DNA from 4 places in the Bradyrhizobium roseum genome. Region 4 is predicted to be linked to each of the others. Evidence: riboswitches for the same ligand, from Rfam matches in the RefSeq annotation. Region 4 holds a riboswitch; each other region holds the start of a gene.
What was found. A riboswitch is a leader RNA that binds a small molecule or an ion and turns the genes downstream of it on or off. The one in region 4 is predicted to bind cobalamin.

Region 1: another riboswitch for cobalamin. It lies ahead of QUH67_RS09175 (TonB-dependent receptor); the one in region 4 lies ahead of QUH67_RS33945 (TonB-dependent receptor domain-containing protein).
Region 2: another riboswitch for cobalamin. It lies ahead of QUH67_RS09080 (energy-coupling factor ABC transporter permease); the one in region 4 lies ahead of QUH67_RS33945 (TonB-dependent receptor domain-containing protein).
Region 3: another riboswitch for cobalamin. It lies ahead of QUH67_RS09145 (DUF1636 domain-containing protein); the one in region 4 lies ahead of QUH67_RS33945 (TonB-dependent receptor domain-containing protein).

What each region holds. Positions count from the first base shown of each region.
Region 1 is NZ_CP129212.1:1,942,802-1,947,339, reverse strand. It holds gene QUH67_RS09180 (PepSY domain-containing protein) at 1-891, opposite strand, end outside; gene QUH67_RS09175 (TonB-dependent receptor) at 894-3,158, opposite strand; cobalamin riboswitch at 3,269-3,489, opposite strand; gene cbiB (adenosylcobinamide-phosphate synthase CbiB) at 3,649-4,538, shown strand, end outside.
Region 2 is NZ_CP129212.1:1,924,323-1,928,860, reverse strand. It holds gene QUH67_RS09100 (cobalamin biosynthesis protein) at 1-360, shown strand, start outside; gene cobM (precorrin-4 C(11)-methyltransferase) at 357-1,139, shown strand; gene QUH67_RS09090 (cobyrinate a,c-diamide synthase) at 1,139-2,464, shown strand; gene cobA (uroporphyrinogen-III C-methyltransferase) at 2,461-3,186, shown strand; cobalamin riboswitch at 3,205-3,420, shown strand; gene QUH67_RS09080 (energy-coupling factor ABC transporter permease) at 3,476-4,153, shown strand; gene cobF (precorrin-6A synthase (deacetylating)) at 4,214-4,538, shown strand, end outside.
Region 3 is NZ_CP129212.1:1,935,989-1,940,526, reverse strand. It holds gene QUH67_RS09155 (cobyric acid synthase) at 1-879, opposite strand, end outside; gene cobO (cob(I)yrinic acid a,c-diamide adenosyltransferase) at 884-1,507, opposite strand; cobalamin riboswitch at 1,545-1,747, shown strand; gene QUH67_RS09145 (DUF1636 domain-containing protein) at 1,848-2,207, shown strand; gene cobW (cobalamin biosynthesis protein CobW) at 2,204-3,238, shown strand; gene cobN (cobaltochelatase subunit CobN) at 3,245-4,538, shown strand, end outside.
Region 4 is NZ_CP129212.1:7,158,499-7,163,036, reverse strand. It holds gene QUH67_RS33960 (hypothetical protein) at 1-187, shown strand, start outside; gene QUH67_RS33955 (hypothetical protein) at 290-580, opposite strand; gene QUH67_RS33950 (hypothetical protein) at 587-823, opposite strand; gene QUH67_RS33945 (TonB-dependent receptor domain-containing protein) at 1,103-3,388, opposite strand; cobalamin riboswitch at 3,501-3,700, opposite strand; gene QUH67_RS33940 (FecCD family ABC transporter permease) at 3,836-4,538, shown strand, end outside.

The sequences.
Region 1 (4,538 bases), 2.1 Mb from region 4:
CGCCATCTCGCGCGCCATTCCGCGCCCGGCAAGGAAATCGCCGGGATTGAGCGACAGCCAGCCGCTGAACATCCAGGTCACGACGAAGACACCGCCGATCAGTCCGGCAATGTGATGCCAGGCCATCCAGCCACGATACGGCGTGACCGCACCGCCTCGGTAGCGGCGACGCAACCGCAGCCGCAAAATGCCGACCCAGAACCCGGTGACGGCCGCCACCATGCAGATGCCGGAAATCCAAAGCACCACCTGTCGCCAGGTCGCGCCGTCCTTGCGCAGGATCGTCGGATAGATCCAATGCGGGATCGATCCGAGCCAGTTCCAGATCCGCTCCGTCCGCGTGGTGTCGAGCGCGATCTCGCCGGTGCGCGAGGAGACGTAGAGTTGCGTCCCGCCGGGGTCTGCGAGCGAAATCAGGTAGAGCGGCCGCAACGGGTCGAAGCGCGCGGTGACGCTCCATTGATCGCGCTCCACCGTCTCGATGATCTCAGGATTCACGGCGTTGGGATAAAGCCGGGCGGCCGCCACCGCCTGCTCGGGCGTGATGCGGTCGATGACGCGGCCATCGGCCGCCGATACGGTCTTGCGCGCGCCATCCCAGCCGAGCAACCGGTATACCGGCTCGTCGTTCAGCATCGCGAGCCGCAGATCACGTGGATAGTGCGTGAAGCCTGCGACTTCCATCGCCCGATTCGGGGTCAGTTGCATCTTGTCCCATGCGATCGGCGGCAGTGCCGCCCAGCGCTCGGCATCGGTGAACTGCGGAAACGCCACATACATCATGACGAGGCCGGAGAGGAACCATATCGCAAACAGCACGCAGGTGCCGATGCCGATCCAGCGATGGACGACATAGAGCCATCGCCGCGCCCGTCGCATGGTCCGCCGCATCGTCAGAACCTGACGTTGAGAGAGAGCTCGGCCGTGCGCGGCATGCCCAGCAGCCACTGCGTGGTGTTGCCGGATGTGGCATAGACCGTGTCGAACAGGTTGTAGACCCGCAGGGCCATGGTGGTCTTCGCATCCGGCTTCCACTGCAACCCGCCATTGACCACGGTATAGGCTGGACGCGCCAGCGTGTTGGCGTTGTCGGCGAAGGTTCGGCCGACGATCTGAACGCCGCCATTGACGGACCATTGCGGCGCGAATGCCCAGGTCAGCCAAACATTCGATACCTGCTGCGGGACATTGACGGGAACGTTGCCGGCGAAATTGACGGCAGCGCCATTCACCGACTGGACGAAGTCATCGTATTTTGCGCGCAGCCAGGCCGTGTTGGCGTCGATGCGCCAGCCATGATCGAGCACCAGCCCGATCGACGCTTCGACGCCGCGCGACGATTGCTGGCCGATCTGCTGGGTCAACGCCGGATTGCTGGGATCGCGTGCCAGCAGGTTGTTCTTCACGATGTGATAGCCAGCGAACGTCCACTCGCCGCGGCCCTGCCAGAACGATTGCTTGATCCCGACCTCGGCCTGCTTGCCGGTGGATAGCTGAAAATCCTTCTGCGTGGTCGCCAGCGTGATCAGACTGCCGACCGGATCGACCGCCGTCGAATATTGTCCGTACAGCGCGATATCCTTGACCAGATTATACACCGCGCCGGCGCGCCAGCTCGTCGCCGAGAACGACTTTTCAAAACCGTTTGCCGGCGTGATCAGGTCGGTGCGGTTGACGACCGGCTGGTCCTGGCGCACGCCGAAGACCAGCGATAGCTGATCGGTCACCGACAGCCGGTCCTCGGCGAACACGGCATACTGGCTGGTGACGGTGCTGAAGGACGGGACGGTGGGGATCGGGCTCAGAAACACGCCGGGATCGAACGAATAGGGATTGACCGACGAGGCGCCGCTATAGGGCGAGTTGTTCGTGTGGGTGAAATCGATCCGGTTGACGTCGAAACCTGCAACGAACTCGTTCTTCATCCCCAGCACATGGCCGCGAAAGGTCGCGTCCATCCGGTTGCCGATCTGCTGCTGGTTGTGAAATATCTCGATATAGGAACTGCGGTCGATCAGGCCCGTGGTCTTGTTCCAGGCGTAGCTTTCGACATTGCGCCAGTGACGCTGGCTGTTCAGGTAGTACAGCGCATTGTGGACCGTGATGCTGTCGCTGACCTGCCATTCTGTCTTCAGCTGATTCCAGCTGTCGCGGTAGCGGATGCTGCTGTCGCCGACATTGTAGTTCTTGAACCGCAGGGACTCGTCGAGCCGCCCGTTGATCAACGGCGTGCCGAAATAGCGCGACGGACTGCGATCGCCGTAATCGGTGGACAGCGTCCATGCCAGCGTCTCCGAGGCCTGCACGCGAACCGCGGCAGAGACCGCAGCGTTGGACGTCTTGTCGCGATCGACCCAACCATCCGACATGTTGCCGATGGCGGTCACGCGATAGGCGACGTCCTTGTTGATCGGGCCGCCGCTGTCGACCGCGAGTCGTTTGGTCATGTTGCTGTCGACAGACACTTCCGCCTCGTTGCGCTGGACGGTGAGTGGCATCTTCGAGATCACATTGATCGCGCCCCCGACGGCCCCCTCGCCGTACATCACCGACGCCGGCCCGCGCAGCACTTCGATGCGTTGCGCCGACCAGGTGTCGAACGGGAACGTCAGGGTGCCCGCGCCGACATAAAGCCGCGTGCCGTCGTAGAGCGTCATCACCGTCGAATTGCCGGTGAAGCCGCGGGTGTTGAAGGAGAGCCCGCCATTGCCGGGCGCGGGACTGGCGGTGAAGCCGGTCGCGTTCTGGGTGACGGCGGCGATCACGCTGTGCTGGCCGCGTTCGGCCATGGTCTCGGCGTTGATGATTTCAACGCTGGCCGGCGTCTGCAGCCGCGTCAGGTTGAGACGGCTGCCGCTGCCTGCCGTCTGGTTCAACGTCAGCGGGGGCGCGGCCGGTGCGGTCGGAACAATTGTCGATGGTGTCGCCGCCGCCGTGCGCTTCCTGCCGCCACGGGTTGAACGGCCGGCACTCGCGCTGCTGCTGGACTGGTGCGCGGTGACCGTGCGCGTCGGCGTCGTCACGACGACCGGATCGAGCGTCCGGCTCGCTTGCGGCGTGCTCTGCGTCCACGCGTCGAGCGGCCAGAGAATGGAGGAGAGAGCAATAGAATACAAAAAAAAGGTGCGTTGCGACGCACGGCGGGAGACGGAGTTCATAGTTCGACTCGCGGCTAACGTGGCACGTCACCGCGAACGAAGTCTCCCCGCAGCCCGCTTGCCGGGCCAAGGTTCGGCTACCATCAGGACACCCCGCCCAATGTGCTCGCGTGTGACCACGACCGGCGGCAGGTCTCCTGGCTCGCGGGTCGCTGCCTTCCGTCGCCTTCCCGGGTTTGATCCCAGTGGCAATTGACGAAAGGCTCGCCGCTTACAGTTGCGGGGGCAGCCGCGGAATCGAGACCTCGTTCAAAGAACCGTTGTTCAAAGAACTGCCCTCACCGCATTCCCTTTTGATCCCCGAAGGGGAACCGTCGCGGCGAGACTAAGAACAGTTGATCCGCGGAGTCAATCGTATCTGCGCGCGCATCCAACGCGAGACTGCACCGGATGCGTGTTCGATCGCGTGGGCTTGTCAGCAGGCGTCGCTTCGCCAATAAACCCGATAGCTGCAACGGAGATGCGTAAAACAATGGGCGGAGCCGGCATCATGCTGCTCGCATTGGCGACCGACGCAGTCCTCGGCTGGCCATCGGCGATCCACGCCCGGATCGGGCATCCCGTCACATGGATCGGGGCGCTGACGGCCGTGCTGGACCAGACCTTCAACCGCGCGGACGGCACCGCCGCCATGCGGCGCGGCGCTGGAATCGGTGTGGCAATTGCCATCATCACGCTTGCGGCGGGCGTGGGCTGGGCCTGTGCGGCCATGTTGCCCGGCGGATGGCCGGGCTTGGTCCTCACCGCAATTTTGGCCTGGCCGCTTGTCGCCGCGCGCTCGATGCACGACCATGTCGATGCCGTGGCGCGGCCGTTGATGTCGGGCGATCTGCCGGCGGCACGACAGGCGGTCGCCATGATCGTCGGACGCGATCCGTCGCAGCTCGATGCGGCCGGCATCGCGAGGGCTGCGACCGAGAGCCTCGCCGAAAACACCTCCGATGGAATCGTGGCACCGCTGTTCTGGGGCGCAATCCTCGGTCTTCCGGGCATTGCGGCCTACAAGGCGATCAACACGCTGGACTCCATGATCGGCCATCGCACCCCAAGGCATGAAGCTTTCGGCTGGGCGGCGGCGCGTATCGATGATGTCGCGAACCTGATTCCGGCGCGGCTGACGGGGTTGTTGTTCGCGATCGTTTCCGTTCGCCCTCGCCTGGCGCTGGCGACAATGTGGCGCGATGCGCACCATCACCGTTCACCCAACGCCGGCTGGCCGGAAGCCGCGATGGCCGGTGCACTCGGTGTTCGGCTGTCCGGCCCCCGCATCTACGGAGGTCAGCTCGCGCAGGAACCCTGGCTGAACGGCGAAGCCCCCGATCCTTCAGCCGCAGATTTGAACCGCGCCCTTGCGCTTTATCGCCGGGCCATGCTTGTGCT
Region 2 (4,538 bases), 2.1 Mb from region 4:
GCCGGCATCGGTTTTCGTGAAGCGGCCGGTATCGACTCGCTGCGCAGCGCGCTGACATCGGCCGGCGGGGCCGACGGCGTGATCGCGCTGGCTACCGCCGCCGGTAAAGCTGAAGCGAAGGCTCTGGTCGCGCTCGCCGCGGAATTGCGCCTGCCGATCCGGGCGATCGCACCGGGCGCGCTGGCAGCGGTTGAAACCGAAACCTGGTCGGAGCGGGTCGCCGCCCGTTTCGGCATCGGCAGCCTTGCCGAGGCCGCCGCGCTGGCAGCCGCCGGGCCCGCGGCACGGCTGCTCGGCCCCCGCGCCGTGTCGGCCGACGGGATGGCGACGGCGGCGATCGCGGAAGGAGACGGTCCATGACGGTGCATTTCATCGGCGCCGGTCCCGGTGCGCCTGATCTCATCACGCTGCGCGGCCGCGACCTGATTGCGTCGTCGCCGGTGTGCCTTTTTGCCGGATCGCTGGTGCCGAAGGCGCTGCTGAGCCACTGCCCGGCCGGCGCCAAGATCGTCGACACCGCGCCGATGTCGCTCGACACGATCATCGCGGAGATCGCAGCCGCCCACGCCGCGGGGCATGACGTGGCGCGGCTGCATTCCGGCGATTTGTCGGTCTGGTCGGCAATGGGCGAGCAGTTGCGCCGGCTGCGCGCGCTGAACATTCCCTATGACGTCACGCCCGGGGTGCCGTCCTTTGCCGCAGCGGCCGCGGCCCTCGGCGCCGAACTCACGTTGCCCGGCGTGGCGCAGTCGGTGGTGCTGACGCGCACCTCGGGCCGCGCCTCGGCGGTGCCGGAGCGCGAAACCCTCGCGGCCTTTGCCGCCACCGGCGCGACGCTGGCGATCCATCTGTCCGTGCACGTGCTGGACAAGGTCGTTTCAGAACTCACGCCGCATTACGGCGCCGACTGTCCCGTCGCCGTCGTCTGGCGCGCGAGCTGGCCCGACCAGCGCATCGTCATCGCAACGCTCGCAACACTCGACGCTGCCGTGGCCGGCATCATGGAGCGCACCGCGCTGATTCTGGTTGGGCGCGCCATCGGCGCGCAGGATTTCGACGAAAGCCGGCTTTATGCCGGCGACTACGACCGCCGCTTTCGTCCCGTCGGCATCGATCCACGTTTTCCGGAGGGCGCGTGATCCCGCCTGGCCTCGTCATTTCCGCGCCCGCGTCGGGGACGGGCAAGACCACCTTGATGCTGGGCCTGCTGGCGGCGTTTCGCGCGCAGGGAATTTCCGTGCAGCCGTTCAAGTGCGGCCCCGACTACATCGACCCGGCGTTCCATGCCGCGGCGTCCGGGCGCGCTTCGCTCAACCTCGACAGCTGGGCGATGCAGCCGGCGCAGCTTTTCGCCTCGATGCAGGCGGCGGACGGCGCCGACCTGGTGCTGGCCGAGGGCTCGATGGGACTGTTCGACGGCGTAGCGTCGCGCGGCGAGACCGGAACCGGCGCCAGCGCCGACATCGCAGCGCTGGCGGGCTGGCCCGTGGTACTGGTGCTCGACGTGTCCGGCCAGGCACAATCGGCGGCGGCGGTCGCGCTCGGCTTTGCGACGCTGCGAAGAGACGTCGCGCTCGCGGGGGTCGTGCTCAATCGCGTGGCGAGCCCGCGCCACGAGGCGCTGGCGCGCGCCGGCATGGAAGCAGCCGGCATCCGCGTGCTCGGCGCGTTGCCGCGGCGGCCATCGGTGGCGTTGCCTGAGCGCCACCTCGGCCTCGTGCAGGCCGAGGAGCAACCTCGCCTTGCGCAGACGTTGACCGAGATGGCCGATTTCATCGCCGCGCATGTGGACCTGGCGGCGCTGCGCGCGATCGCGGCGCAGACGCCAACGGCGAACTCCGTCGGACTCCAAGACATCTCTCCGCCGGGCAACCGGATCGCGCTCGCGCGCGACACCGCGTTCTCCTTCATCTACCCGCATTTGCTGGCGGGATGGCGCGCGGCGGGCGCGGAAATTCTGCCGTTCTCGCCGTTGGCGGACCAAGCGCCGGACGCATCGGCCGATGCCTGCTGGCTACCGGGCGGCTATCCGGAGTTACACGCCGGACGACTGGCCGCCGCTTCCCGATTCCGTTCGGAACTCCAGAATTTCGCCGAGACCCGGCCGGTGCATGGCGAATGCGGGGGCTACATGGCGATGGGCGAAGGCCTGATCGACGCCTCGGGCGTGCGGCACGAAATGGCAGGACTTTTCAAGCTCACCACCTCGTTCGAGAAGCGGCGCATGCATCTCGGCTATCGCCTCGCGCGATTGGCCTCGCCGATTCCCGGTTACGGCGCCGGCGCCCGGTTGCGCGGGCATGAATTCCACTATGCCAGCATCCTCGAACATAACGACGCGCCGCTCGCGCAGGTCGTCGATGCCTCCGGCGCCGCCGTGCCGGAAACCGGATCAACCAGGAATTTCGACGGCGGCGGCCGCGCCACCGGTTCGTTCTTTCATCTGATCGCGGAGGCGACATGACCGGCTTTGTCTCGTTTGTCTCGTCCGGTCCCGGCGATCCCGAACTTCTGACGCTGAAGGCGGTGGCGCGGTTGCAGGCCGCCGACGCCGTGCTGTTCGACGACCTCTCATCCGGCCCCATTCTCGCCCATGTCCGCACCGGGGCCGATCTGGTGAGCGTCGGCAAGCGCGCCGGCCGCGTCTCGCCGCGCCAGCAGCATGTCAGCCGCCTCCTGGTCGATTATGCGAAGACGCATGCGAAGGTGGTGCGGTTGAAGTCCGGTGACGCTGGAGTTTTCGGCCGCTTGGAAGAGGAAATCGAGGCGCTGTCGGTGGCCGGCATCGGCTATGAAATCATTCCCGGCGTCACCTCGGCCTGTGCCGCGGCGGCCGCGGCCGGCATGCCGCTGACCCGGCGGCTGTTGTCGCGGCGCGTGCAATTCGTGACCGGCCATGACGTGACAGGTGCACTTCCCGAAGAACTGGATTTTGCGGCGCTGGCGGATCCGTCGGCCACAACCGCCGTCTTCATGGGCAAGCGCACCTTTCCTGAACTTGCGCGACGGCTGATCGCGGCGGGTTTGCCGGGAAACACGCCGGCCATGCTGGCCGAATCTGTCAGCCATCCCGACCAGCAACTGACGCGCACGACGGTGACCAAACTGGCCGACCTGATGGCGACCGAGAGCAGCAGCGCCCCCGCCGTGATCCTGTACGGCGCACTAGCAGCGGGCCGCCCTTGACTTGGCCGGAGGCCGGTGACAACGCTAGCGACGACGGTTCATCTCGGCCGAAACGCCGAGGCGACAAGAGGGAATGCGGTGAGGCGCAGCCATCAGGCGCCAAATCCGCGACTGCCCCCGCAACTGTAAGCGGCGAGCCGCCCCGGGAAATGCCACTGGTCCATCTCGGGCTGGGAAGGTCCGGAGCGGCGACAACCCGCAAGTCAGGAGACCTGCCGTCAGGTGCACGTTGCACCCGAACTACCTCGCTTAACCAACTGCCGTCGGGGAAGACGGCACGGAGGACTTCATGCATATCGAACCCGGTCTCGTCGACAGCAGCAAGATCGTACTGAGTTACGCGACGGCCGCAGCGGCAGGCGCCGTTGCCCTGAGAGCCGTCGTCCGGTCCATCGGCGAAAAGGGCCCGGTGTCGCTGCTCCTGCGCAGCGCGGTCGCAACCGTCTGCGTTTTCATCTTCTTCGAAGTGATGCCGCATTTTCCGGTCGGCGTATCCGAAGTGCACTTTATTCTGGGCTCGACATTGTTCCTGATCCTGGGCGCTGCGCCTTCGGCGATCGGGCTGGCGCTGGGCCTGCTGATCCAGGGCTTGTTCTTCTCGCCGACCGACCTGCCGCAATATGGCATGAACGTCACGACGCTGCTGGTTCCGCTGTTCGCGATTCACGCGCTGGCCGGCCGCGTGATTGCGCCCGGCACCGCCTATATCGACCTGAAATACAGCCAGGCGCTGACGCTCTCGACCGCTTATCAAGGCGGCGTCGTGGCCTGGGTGGCGTTCTGGGCGATCTATGGCGCCGGTCTCACGGCTGCGAACCTGTCCTCGGTCGCAGGTTTTGGCGCAGCCTACATGGCGGTCGTTCTGATCGAGCCGCTGGCCGATCTTGCGATCCTCGCCGCCGCCAAGTCGCTGCATGCACTGCGCGGCTCGCCACTGGTGACGCAACGGCTTTATCACGCGGCCTGATCTGCATCGTGAGAACCGGAGCGCGGCCGCGATGTCGGCCGCGTCTTCAATTGGAGGCAGATGATCGAGCTCCTTCTGGTGGGCATCGGCACCGGCAACCCCGAGCATCTGACGCTGCAAGCGATCCGGGCGCTCAATTCCGCCGACCTCGTTCTGATTCCGCGCAAGGGCGCGGACAAGGCTGATCTCGCCAACCTCCGCCGTTCGATCTGCGCCGAAGTCGTGACAAATCCCGCCACGCGGATCGTGGAATTCGACCTGCCGCTTCGTGATCGGACCAACGCGGATTATCGCTGCGGCGTCGATGACTGGCACGACGCCATTGCCGAGGTCTGGTCCGATACCATTCGATCCGAGGTCTCCGGCGACGGGTCGGTGGCGTTGC
Region 3 (4,538 bases), 2.1 Mb from region 4:
AATCACCAGATCGGTATCGCCGGGAATCGCTTCGCCCTGGCGCACCATGGTGAGGCTGACGCCGGGTTCCTGCGACAGCGGATCGAGATCGTCGAAATTGGCGATCCGGGAAAACTGCAGCGCGGCGACGCGAAAGCCGCCGGCGCCGCCGCCGCGCGGCAGATCGAGCGCGTCCTCCGCCGGCAGCCGCGCCGCGTCCGGAAAGAACGGCAGCACGCCGAACCCACGCCATCTGGTTCGCTCGGCGATGAACGTGTAGCCATCGTCGAACAATCTGACATCGCCGCGGAACTTGTTGATCACGAATCCCTCGATCATCGCAGCATCCGCGGGATCGATCACCACTTGCGTCCCGACGATCTGCGCGATCACCCCGCCCCGCTCGATATCGCCCGCCAGCACCACGGGCACGTTGGCCGCCCGCGCAAAACCCATATTGGCGATGTCGCGGGGACGCAGGTTGACTTCAGCCGGACTTCCGGCGCCCTCGACGATGACAAGATCGACAGCGCGCTTCAGGCGATCAAAACTTTCCAGCACCGGCGCCATGAGTTTCGGCTTCAGCGCCGAATATTCGCGCGCCCGCACCGCCGTCAGCCGGCGTCCCTGCACGATCACCTGCGAGCCCATCTCGCTTTCCGGCTTGAGCAGGATCGGATTCATGTCGGTGTGCGGCTCGATCCCGCAGGCCAGCGCCTGCAGCGCCTGCGCGCGCCCGATCTCGCCGCCGTCCGCCGTGACCGCCGCGTTGTTGGACATGTTCTGCGGCTTGAAGGGCGCGACCTTGAGACCGCGTATTCTCGCGGCGCGGCACAGCCCTGCCACCAGCAGCGACTTGCCCACATTGGAGCCCGCGCCCTGGATCATCAGCGCGCGCATGGGATCAGAACTCGACGCCCGGCTGGGCCTTGATGCCGGACCGGAACGGATGCTTGACCAGCGTCATCTCGGTGACGAGGTCGGCAATCCCCATGAGTTCTTCCTTGGCATTGCGGCCGGTCAAAACCACGTGTGTGAGCGGCGGCTTCTCTTCCTGCAAAAAGGTCACGATCTCTGCGACGTCGAGATAGTCGTAGCGCAGCGCGATGTTGATTTCGTCGAGCAGCACCAGCCGAATGTCCGGGTTTCGGATCAGTTCCTTGGCCTTCTCCCAACCGGCCCGGGCGGCGGCAATGTCGCGGGCGCGATCCTGGGTTTCCCAGGTAAAGCCTTCGCCCATGGCGTAGAACTGGCAAAGCTGAGCGAAATGGCCGTCGATCAGACGGCGCTCGCCGGTGTCCCAGGCGCCCTTGATGAACTGCACCACGGCCGAGGGCATGCCATGGGCGATGCACCGCAGGATCATGCCGAAACCGGAAGACGACTTGCCCTTGCCGGCGCCGGTATGGACGATGATCAGGCCCTTCTCGCCCTGCTTGGTGGCCATGATCTTGTCACGCGCGACCTTCTTCTTGGCCATTCTGGCGGCATGGCGGTCGTCTTCGGTCTGCTCGGCGTCTTGGGTCATGGCACATTCTGTTGCTTGACAAGGAAGCTGATTATTCCGCATGTGAAGCAGCGTTGGTTCCTGTCTATGACAGGCGAAGAGGGAATGCGATAGGGGAAACCCCGAAGCGCAGCCGCCCCCGCGACCGTGACCGGATTAGGTCACTCCAGGCCACTGGCGATAACGCTGGGAAGGTGGAGTGACCGTTGGGGAAACCCTGAATCCGCAAGCCGGGAGACCTGCCAGCGCACTGACTGAACGGGCGGACGGGGTGTTCCGCGGCCGGTTGGATGCGCTATCCGTTCATTCGGTCGCGCCGCCTCCTGTCCTGCCCTTTCGTATGAAAGCATGGGACAAGATGATGAGCGTTTCGCTGCATGTCTGCATCACCTGCAAAGCCGGAGAAACGGTGCCCGATGGCGCGGCCTGTCCGGGCGCACGGCTGCACGCCGCGCTGATAGCGGCCGGCGCGCCCGAGGCGGTGCAGATCGTGCCGGTGGAATGTCTTTCCGCCTGCTCGCAGGGATGCTCGGTTGCACTGAGCGCGCCGGGCCGCTGGTCCTACGTCTACGGCAGGCTGTCGGAAAACGACGCACCCGAAATTCTGTCCGGCGCCGCCGCCTATGCGAACGCGCCCGACGGCCTCGTGCCCTGGCGCGAACGCCCGACAATCTTCCGCAAACAAAGCCTTGCCCGCATTCCGCCGATGGTGCTGGCATGAACGATCTCGCCAAAACACCCGTCACCGTGATCACCGGTTTTCTCGGTTCCGGAAAAACCACGCTGATCCGTCATCTGATGCGTAATCCCGGCGGCAAGCGGCTGGCGATTCTCGTCAACGAGTTCGGCACGCTCGGCGTCGACGGCGATATCCTGAAATCCTGCGCCGACGAAAACTGCCCGGTCGAGAATATCGTCGAGCTCGCCAACGGCTGTATCTGCTGCACGGTGGCCGACGATTTCATCCCGACGATCGAGGCGCTGATGGCGATGCCGCAGCGGCCCGATCACATCCTGATCGAGACCTCCGGACTGGCGCTGCCAAAACCGCTGTTGAAGGCGTTCGACTGGCCCGCGATCCGCTCGCGCATCACGGTCGACGGCGTGATCACGCTCGCCGATGCCGAAGCGGTGGCGGCAGGACGCTTTGCGCCCGACCCCGATGCGATCGCCGCGCAGCGCGCTTCCGACGACAGCATCGACCATGAGACGCCGCTGTCGGAAGTGTTCGAGGACCAGGTGGCCTGCGCCGACATCGTGCTGTTGTCGAAGGCCGATCTCGCCGGCGACGCCGGTCTGGCCGCCGCGCGTTCGATCATCTCGGCGGAATCGCCGCGCGCAGTGCCGATGCTGGCGATGACGGATGGCATCATCGATCCCCGAATCATCCTCGGTCTCAACAGCGCCGCCGAAAACGATATCGCCGCCCGCCCCTCGCATCACGACGGCGAGGACGATCACGAGCATGATGATTTCGACAGCGTCTCGGTCAGCCTGCCGGAGACGGTTGATCCGGACGTGCTGGCCGAATCCATCCGCCGGCTCGCGCGCGAACAGAATATTTTGCGCGTGAAGGGCTATGTCGCCGTCAAGGGCAAGCCGATGCGGCTGCTGGTGCAGGCCGTCGGCGAACGGGTGCGCAGCCAGTTCGATCGGCCGTGGGGCGACACGCCCCGGACGTCGCAACTCGTCGTCATTGCCGAACGCCGCCACATCGATCGCGCTGCCATCGAGGCAACGCTGGGGGTCTGACCGGGCATGCATGGCGGCTACCGCGACAGTTGCGCGCTCGACGAGACGGCGACCGCCTACGATCTCGGGCAGACGCCTGCGGATCTGGTCGCTTTGTCGTTTTCCGACAGCGATCTCGGCGCGTTCGCGGCCGGCTGGCATCGCGCCAACGGCACATTGCCGACGCTACGACTGGCCAATCTGGTCGCGCTGCGCCATCCGATGTCGGTCGACACTTACATTGACGCGACGCTTTCAGACGCCAGGGGGATCCTGATCCGCCTGATCGGCGGCGAAAGCTACTGGCCCTACGGCCTCAACCAGGTGGGCGATCTCGCGCGACAGCGGGGCATCGCCCTCGCGGTGCTGCCGGGCGACGGGCGTGAAGACATCCGGCTCGACGCATTCTCGACCCTGCCGGTCTCGACCTTGCGGCGGCTTTCCGCGCTTTGCGATGCCGGCGGCGCGGTGGCGGCGCAGGCTGCTCTCGCACAATTGGCGCTGGCCGCCGGGCTCTATGCCGGTCCGGTGCAAGGCGAAAAAATCATTCCCGATTACGGCTGGTACGATCCCGCACGTGGTGTCGTCACCGAACCGGCGTCATCCGGCGGCGCGCTGATCGTCGTAACCTTCTATCGTTCCTATCTGACCGCGGCCGATACCGGACCGGTCGATGCGCTGATCGACGCGTTCCAGTCGCGCGGGTTCGGGGCGATCGGACTGTTCGTGCCCTCGCTGAAAGCGCCCGGCGCCAGCGAATGGACACGCGACGCGCTTCGCAAACGGGCCCCCGCCGCCATCGTCAACGCCACCGCCTTCTCCGCGCGCGGCAATGACGGCACATCGCCGCTCGATGTATCAGGCTGCCCGGTGTTTCAGGTCGCGCTGTCGACGGCGCGCAAACGCGACTGGGCTGCATCGGAGCGCGGATTGTCTGCCGCCGACCTTGCCATGCATGTGGTGCTGCCAGAACTCGACGGGCGCATCTTTGCCGGCGTCACCAGCTTCAAATCGCCGGGCAAGCGCGATGCGGATCTGCAGTATTCCCGCTTCGTCCATCGCGCCGACAGCGCGCGTATCGAAGCGGTCGCCGATCGCGTGGCCGGCTGGCATCGGCTGGCTTCGACGCCGGCGCCGTCACGCAAGCTGGCGCTCGTGCTCTCGACCTATCCCGGACGTGCGGACCAGATGGCGCACGCGGTAGGGCTCGATGCGCTGGCTTCGGCTGAATCAATTTTGTCCGATCTCGCCAGCGACGGTTATTCGGTCAGCGAAGGCCTGCCGCTGACGTCGGAACTGTCATCGCAAATGCGGGCCTGGC
Region 4 (4,538 bases):
CGACAAGGCGCCGACCACCGGTTACTCACTGGTCGTGGACGGTCATTTCAAATCGCATCATGACACGGTCGAGGCCGCCGAAGAGGCCGGCATGGCGCTGAAGAACAAGTTTCAGATGCTGCAGGTTCAGGTCTACGACGCCGAGAACAAGACGCGCTCGATGATCGATTGGCCGGGACCGGGATAACGCTGCCGGTATCTTGGTTTTTCCTCATCGTCCCGGCAGCGAGCGCGAAGAAGCACTTCGCGCTTTGCCAGGGGATGACGGACACTCTTTACAAGCCTTGTCTCAGGTCCGCCGTCCGCCGTTCTGCTGGCTCGCCAGCCAGTCGGACAATGCCACCGGCTTCTCGTTCGCGCGCTTCGCGGCGGAGGAAGGTTTCCTTGCAGCTTTCGCGGCGGGCGCACGTTGCGGTTCGATGGCCTCGCGCGCCAGCCGCAACGCCTTCAGCTTCGCCATGTTGTCGAGCACGGCCTTGGCGGAGGCGTCACGCTCCGCTTTGCCGGATTTTGCGTCCTCGGCGGCCCTTGCGGCCTTGTCGGCGCGGGCCTGGGCGCGGTCTCTGTCCTCTTTCGTCATTTCAGGTCAGCCTTTTTTCGCAGCCTTGGCCCTCGCCTTTTTCACCACCGGCGGCGGCGGATTTTCGCGGTCGGCCGCTTCCTTGGCGAGGCGCAGGGCGCGCAATTTCTCGGTTCTCTTTCGGATCGCGACGTCGGCCGCGGCGATCTCGGCCATCGCCTTGACGCCCTCGACCTCCTGGGTGCGTTTGCGATTGAGCCGGATTTCCTTCATTTCGGCGGCGCTCTTCGGTTGATCGTCCATGTCATACCTCTGAAATCACGACAGATATCGTCGAGCGGTCCCGACGGCGGGTTTACCACGGATCGGGCAACAGAGAATGTTATTTTCGGTCGAAAACGGCCCGGTTTCTTGTCGAATCAGCTTTCATGGTGAAGGGCCGCTTCGTCGGTCTCGTCAGGAGCGAGCCTGGTCGAAGCGGCCGTAACGGTCGCCGGCCAACGCCAAACTCCGCGTGGCGCGCCGAAGCCGAGATCGAGCAGGATCGAATGGCGGTTCTCTTCCCGCGGCCGGCGACCTGGATCAGAACGTCGCGCCGGCCCTCAGCATGTAGGTACGTCCCGGCAACGGATAGGCCGCAAAACGGCCGGGCGTGAACGTGCTGGCGATGGCGTAGTCGTAGTACGGCGCGTCGAACAAATTGATGACGGCGGCTGACCAGAAGAAGCGATCGTAAGCACCGCTCAGTTTCAGATCGACGGTTGCGCTCGCGGGGATACGGCGCTGGGTGTTGGCCTGGTCGTTATCCATGGCGCGCTCGCTCCAGGCGCGCACCGTGGCGTCTAACACGAGATAATTCTGCCAGATGTTCCAGGTCACGCCGCCGTTGGCGGTGTAGCGCGACACCAGCGGCACGTCCTTGCCGGCAAAATCTCCCTCACGAAACACGGCCCTTGTGTAGGCCATGCCGCCCCGCAGCAAAACCGCGTCGGTCACGCGTAGCGAAGCACTGGTCTCCGAGCCGTAGCGGCGGGTCGTGTTGAGGTTGGTGTTGAAAAACAATACCGGATTGAACTGGATCTCGTTTTCGAGATCCATGTTGTAGATGCTGGTCTGCATCTGGAACCCGCCGGTCTTGACGCGGAGGCCGCCTTCGATGTCGTGCGAGGTCTGTGTCTTCAGCCCGAAATCGCCGGCAATCGGCGGGAAGAAAGGCGGCGGCCCGAACGCCGGGCCGGAGGCGACGCGCTCGTCGACGGTCGGGGTTCGGAACGCGCGTGCGGCGCGGCCGAATACCGAGAACACCTCATTGAAGCGATGCTCGAGGCCGGCGTGCAGCGCGTATTGGGTTTCGTTGCTATTCAGCGGGGAAGCCTGGATGTCGCAAGCGAAGAATGCGGCACAACCAGGCGCAGTGGGGTCGTACCGATCCCGGGCACTGAGGCTGGTGTTCTGCACTCTGGCGCCGTAGGAGAAATCAGTCGTCGGCAACAGCCCCAGGGTTTGTTGCCAATAGCCGGCCACGGTCTGTTGCGACAGATCGTAGGTGTGGGTCGCAGCAAGGCCCCGGAATGCGCCGCGCTCCTGATTGAACGTCGCATCATAGTAATCGATGCCGGTGAGGATCTGCGAAGGCATCCCAAGAATCGAGTTCTTTACGCTCAATCGCGGGGTGATCGACCAGGTCTGCAATGTCGCGTCATTATAAGTCGACGAGAAGCTCGGAAGCGGCGAGGCCGCGGTTCCCGTGCCGAAGAACGCGCTCTGCGTATCCTTCTTGCGCACGCCTCCATCGACGATGAGTTCTGCGCCGGTCCACAGCGTCTTGGTGAAGCCGGCGGTGGCGCTGGCGCCTTGCTGGTTGGCGTAATCGAACGGCGTATCGGCCCCACGGCGGTTGGTGACCAGGTCGTTGATGCCCTGCGAGGGGCTGACGATCCGCCCGCCGGGCAAGCCGATCTTCTGGTCGTCGCCGGTCACGGTCAGGAACGCCTTGAGATCAGGCGTGGTGTAGTTGAGATTACCGACCCCGTTGCGCTGGTCGAGCGCGTTGTTTTCCCGATAGCCGTCCGACTTGATGGCATTGCCGTAGAACGATGTCGACCACGGCCCCGAATTGGTAGCCACGGAGATATTGGCCAGGCGCTGGTTGAAGGAGCCGACGCCGGCCTCGACGCGCCCGGCAACGGGCGGGCCGCCAACGCCGCTCTTCAGGACGATGTTGACGACGCCGCCGACGGCGTTGTCGCCATAGAGCACTGCGCCGCTGTTGCCGCGGGTGATTTCGATCCGCTCGATCGACTGAACCGGGATGGTCGAGAGATCGACGCCAGCCATGTCGATGTCATTGAGCCGGCGTCCATTGACGAGGATCAGCGTATTGGCGGTGGCGAATGCGCCGAAGCCGCGGATATCGATCGACGTCTTGGCGCCGTTGACGCCGCCAAAGAACGACTGCAACTGAACGCCAGGCACCTGCGCGATGATCTCCGTCAAGGTCTGCGTCGGCGAATGCGCGATCTGCTCGGCCGTAATGACCGTCGACGAAGCACCGACAATGCCGTTGAACTGCCGCACGCCGCTGCCTGTGCCGCCGGCGTCGGCCGTGCCCTGGCTTGCGCCGTCGGACGTTCCTGTGCCGGCGCCACGCAACGGCCGTGCGGCCGGGGTCGGACGCGTCGTCGTGCCGCTGCCGTCATTGTCCAGCGGCCGGGCGCGGGTCTTGTTCGGGTCGGTGGGCGCGCTGATCTCGACGGGGGGCAGGGTGGTCGACGGCGTTTGCGCGGAAGCGGTCGAGCCGCTCAGCGCAAGGATGCTGGTGGCGAGCAGGAGCGCGCGGCGCCGCTTCGCGGGGGTGGTTGTAGACATGGCTTGGGCCTCGGTATGACGTCAGTGGCACGTCACAGCGAACCAAGTCTCACCATCGCGCTTGCGCGACCCGGTGAAGCCAATGTCTGTACTCCCCGACCGACATCTTCGCGTGTGACCACGGCTGACGGCAGGTCTCCTGGCTCGCGGGTCGTTACCCCATCGTCGCCTTCCCAGGACCGAGATTCCCAGTGGCCTATGACGAAGGATTCGCCGCTTACAGTTGCGGGGGCAGCCGCGGAATTGGGGAACATCCCCGCACCGCATTCCCTTTTGATCCCCAAAACGGGAACCGTCGGAAACAAGGGTAGAATTTTGTCAAACTGCTCGTCAATCCAGTCTGGCGTGATGCCGCAACCCTCGCTGGACGAGTGCGCTATTTTTGCCGCATGAGGCTGCTCCCCAAGTTCCTGTACCAGCGCGGGTAAACCTGCTTTAGGACGATCGATGAGCGCTGAGGCCGCAACCCTGACCCATGACGATGCCGCGCGACGGAGGATCGGCGCGACCGCGGCGCTGGCTGCCCTGGTCGGGCTGCTGGCGCTGGTCTCGCTCGGCATCGGCCCGGTGCGGCTGTCGCCGCTGGCGGTGGCGGAAGCGCTGTTCGGCGCCGGCAGCGACGTCTCTCAGGTGATCGTGCGCGAAATCCGCCTGCCGCGCATGCTGCTGGCGCTGGCGATCGGCGCCATTCTGGGGTTGTCGGGCGCGGCGCTGCAGGGCCTGCTGCGCAATCCGCTGGCGGCGCCCGAGTTGTTCGGCGCGCCGCAATCGGCGGCCTTCGGGGCCGTGCTGGTAATCGCATCGGGGCTTGCCGACGTGCGCTCTTACGCGCTGCCGGTGGCCGCGATCGTCGCCGCGTTCGGCTCCGTGTTCATGCTGCTGTCGATCGCCGGACGCAATGCCGGGCTGCTGATCCTGATCCTGTCGGGGCTCGCGATTTCGAGCTTTGCCGGCGCGGCCACCGCGCTGGTGATGAACCTCGCAGCTAATCCGTTCCTGGTGCTGGAGATCGCGTTCTGGCTGCTCGGCTCGCTGGAGGACCGCAGCTTTCAACACGTGATGCTGGCGTTTCCCTTCATCATGGCCGGCGGCATCATGCTGCTGAGCCAGCGCCATGCCTTTCGCGCGCTGAGCCTCGGCGAGGAAACCG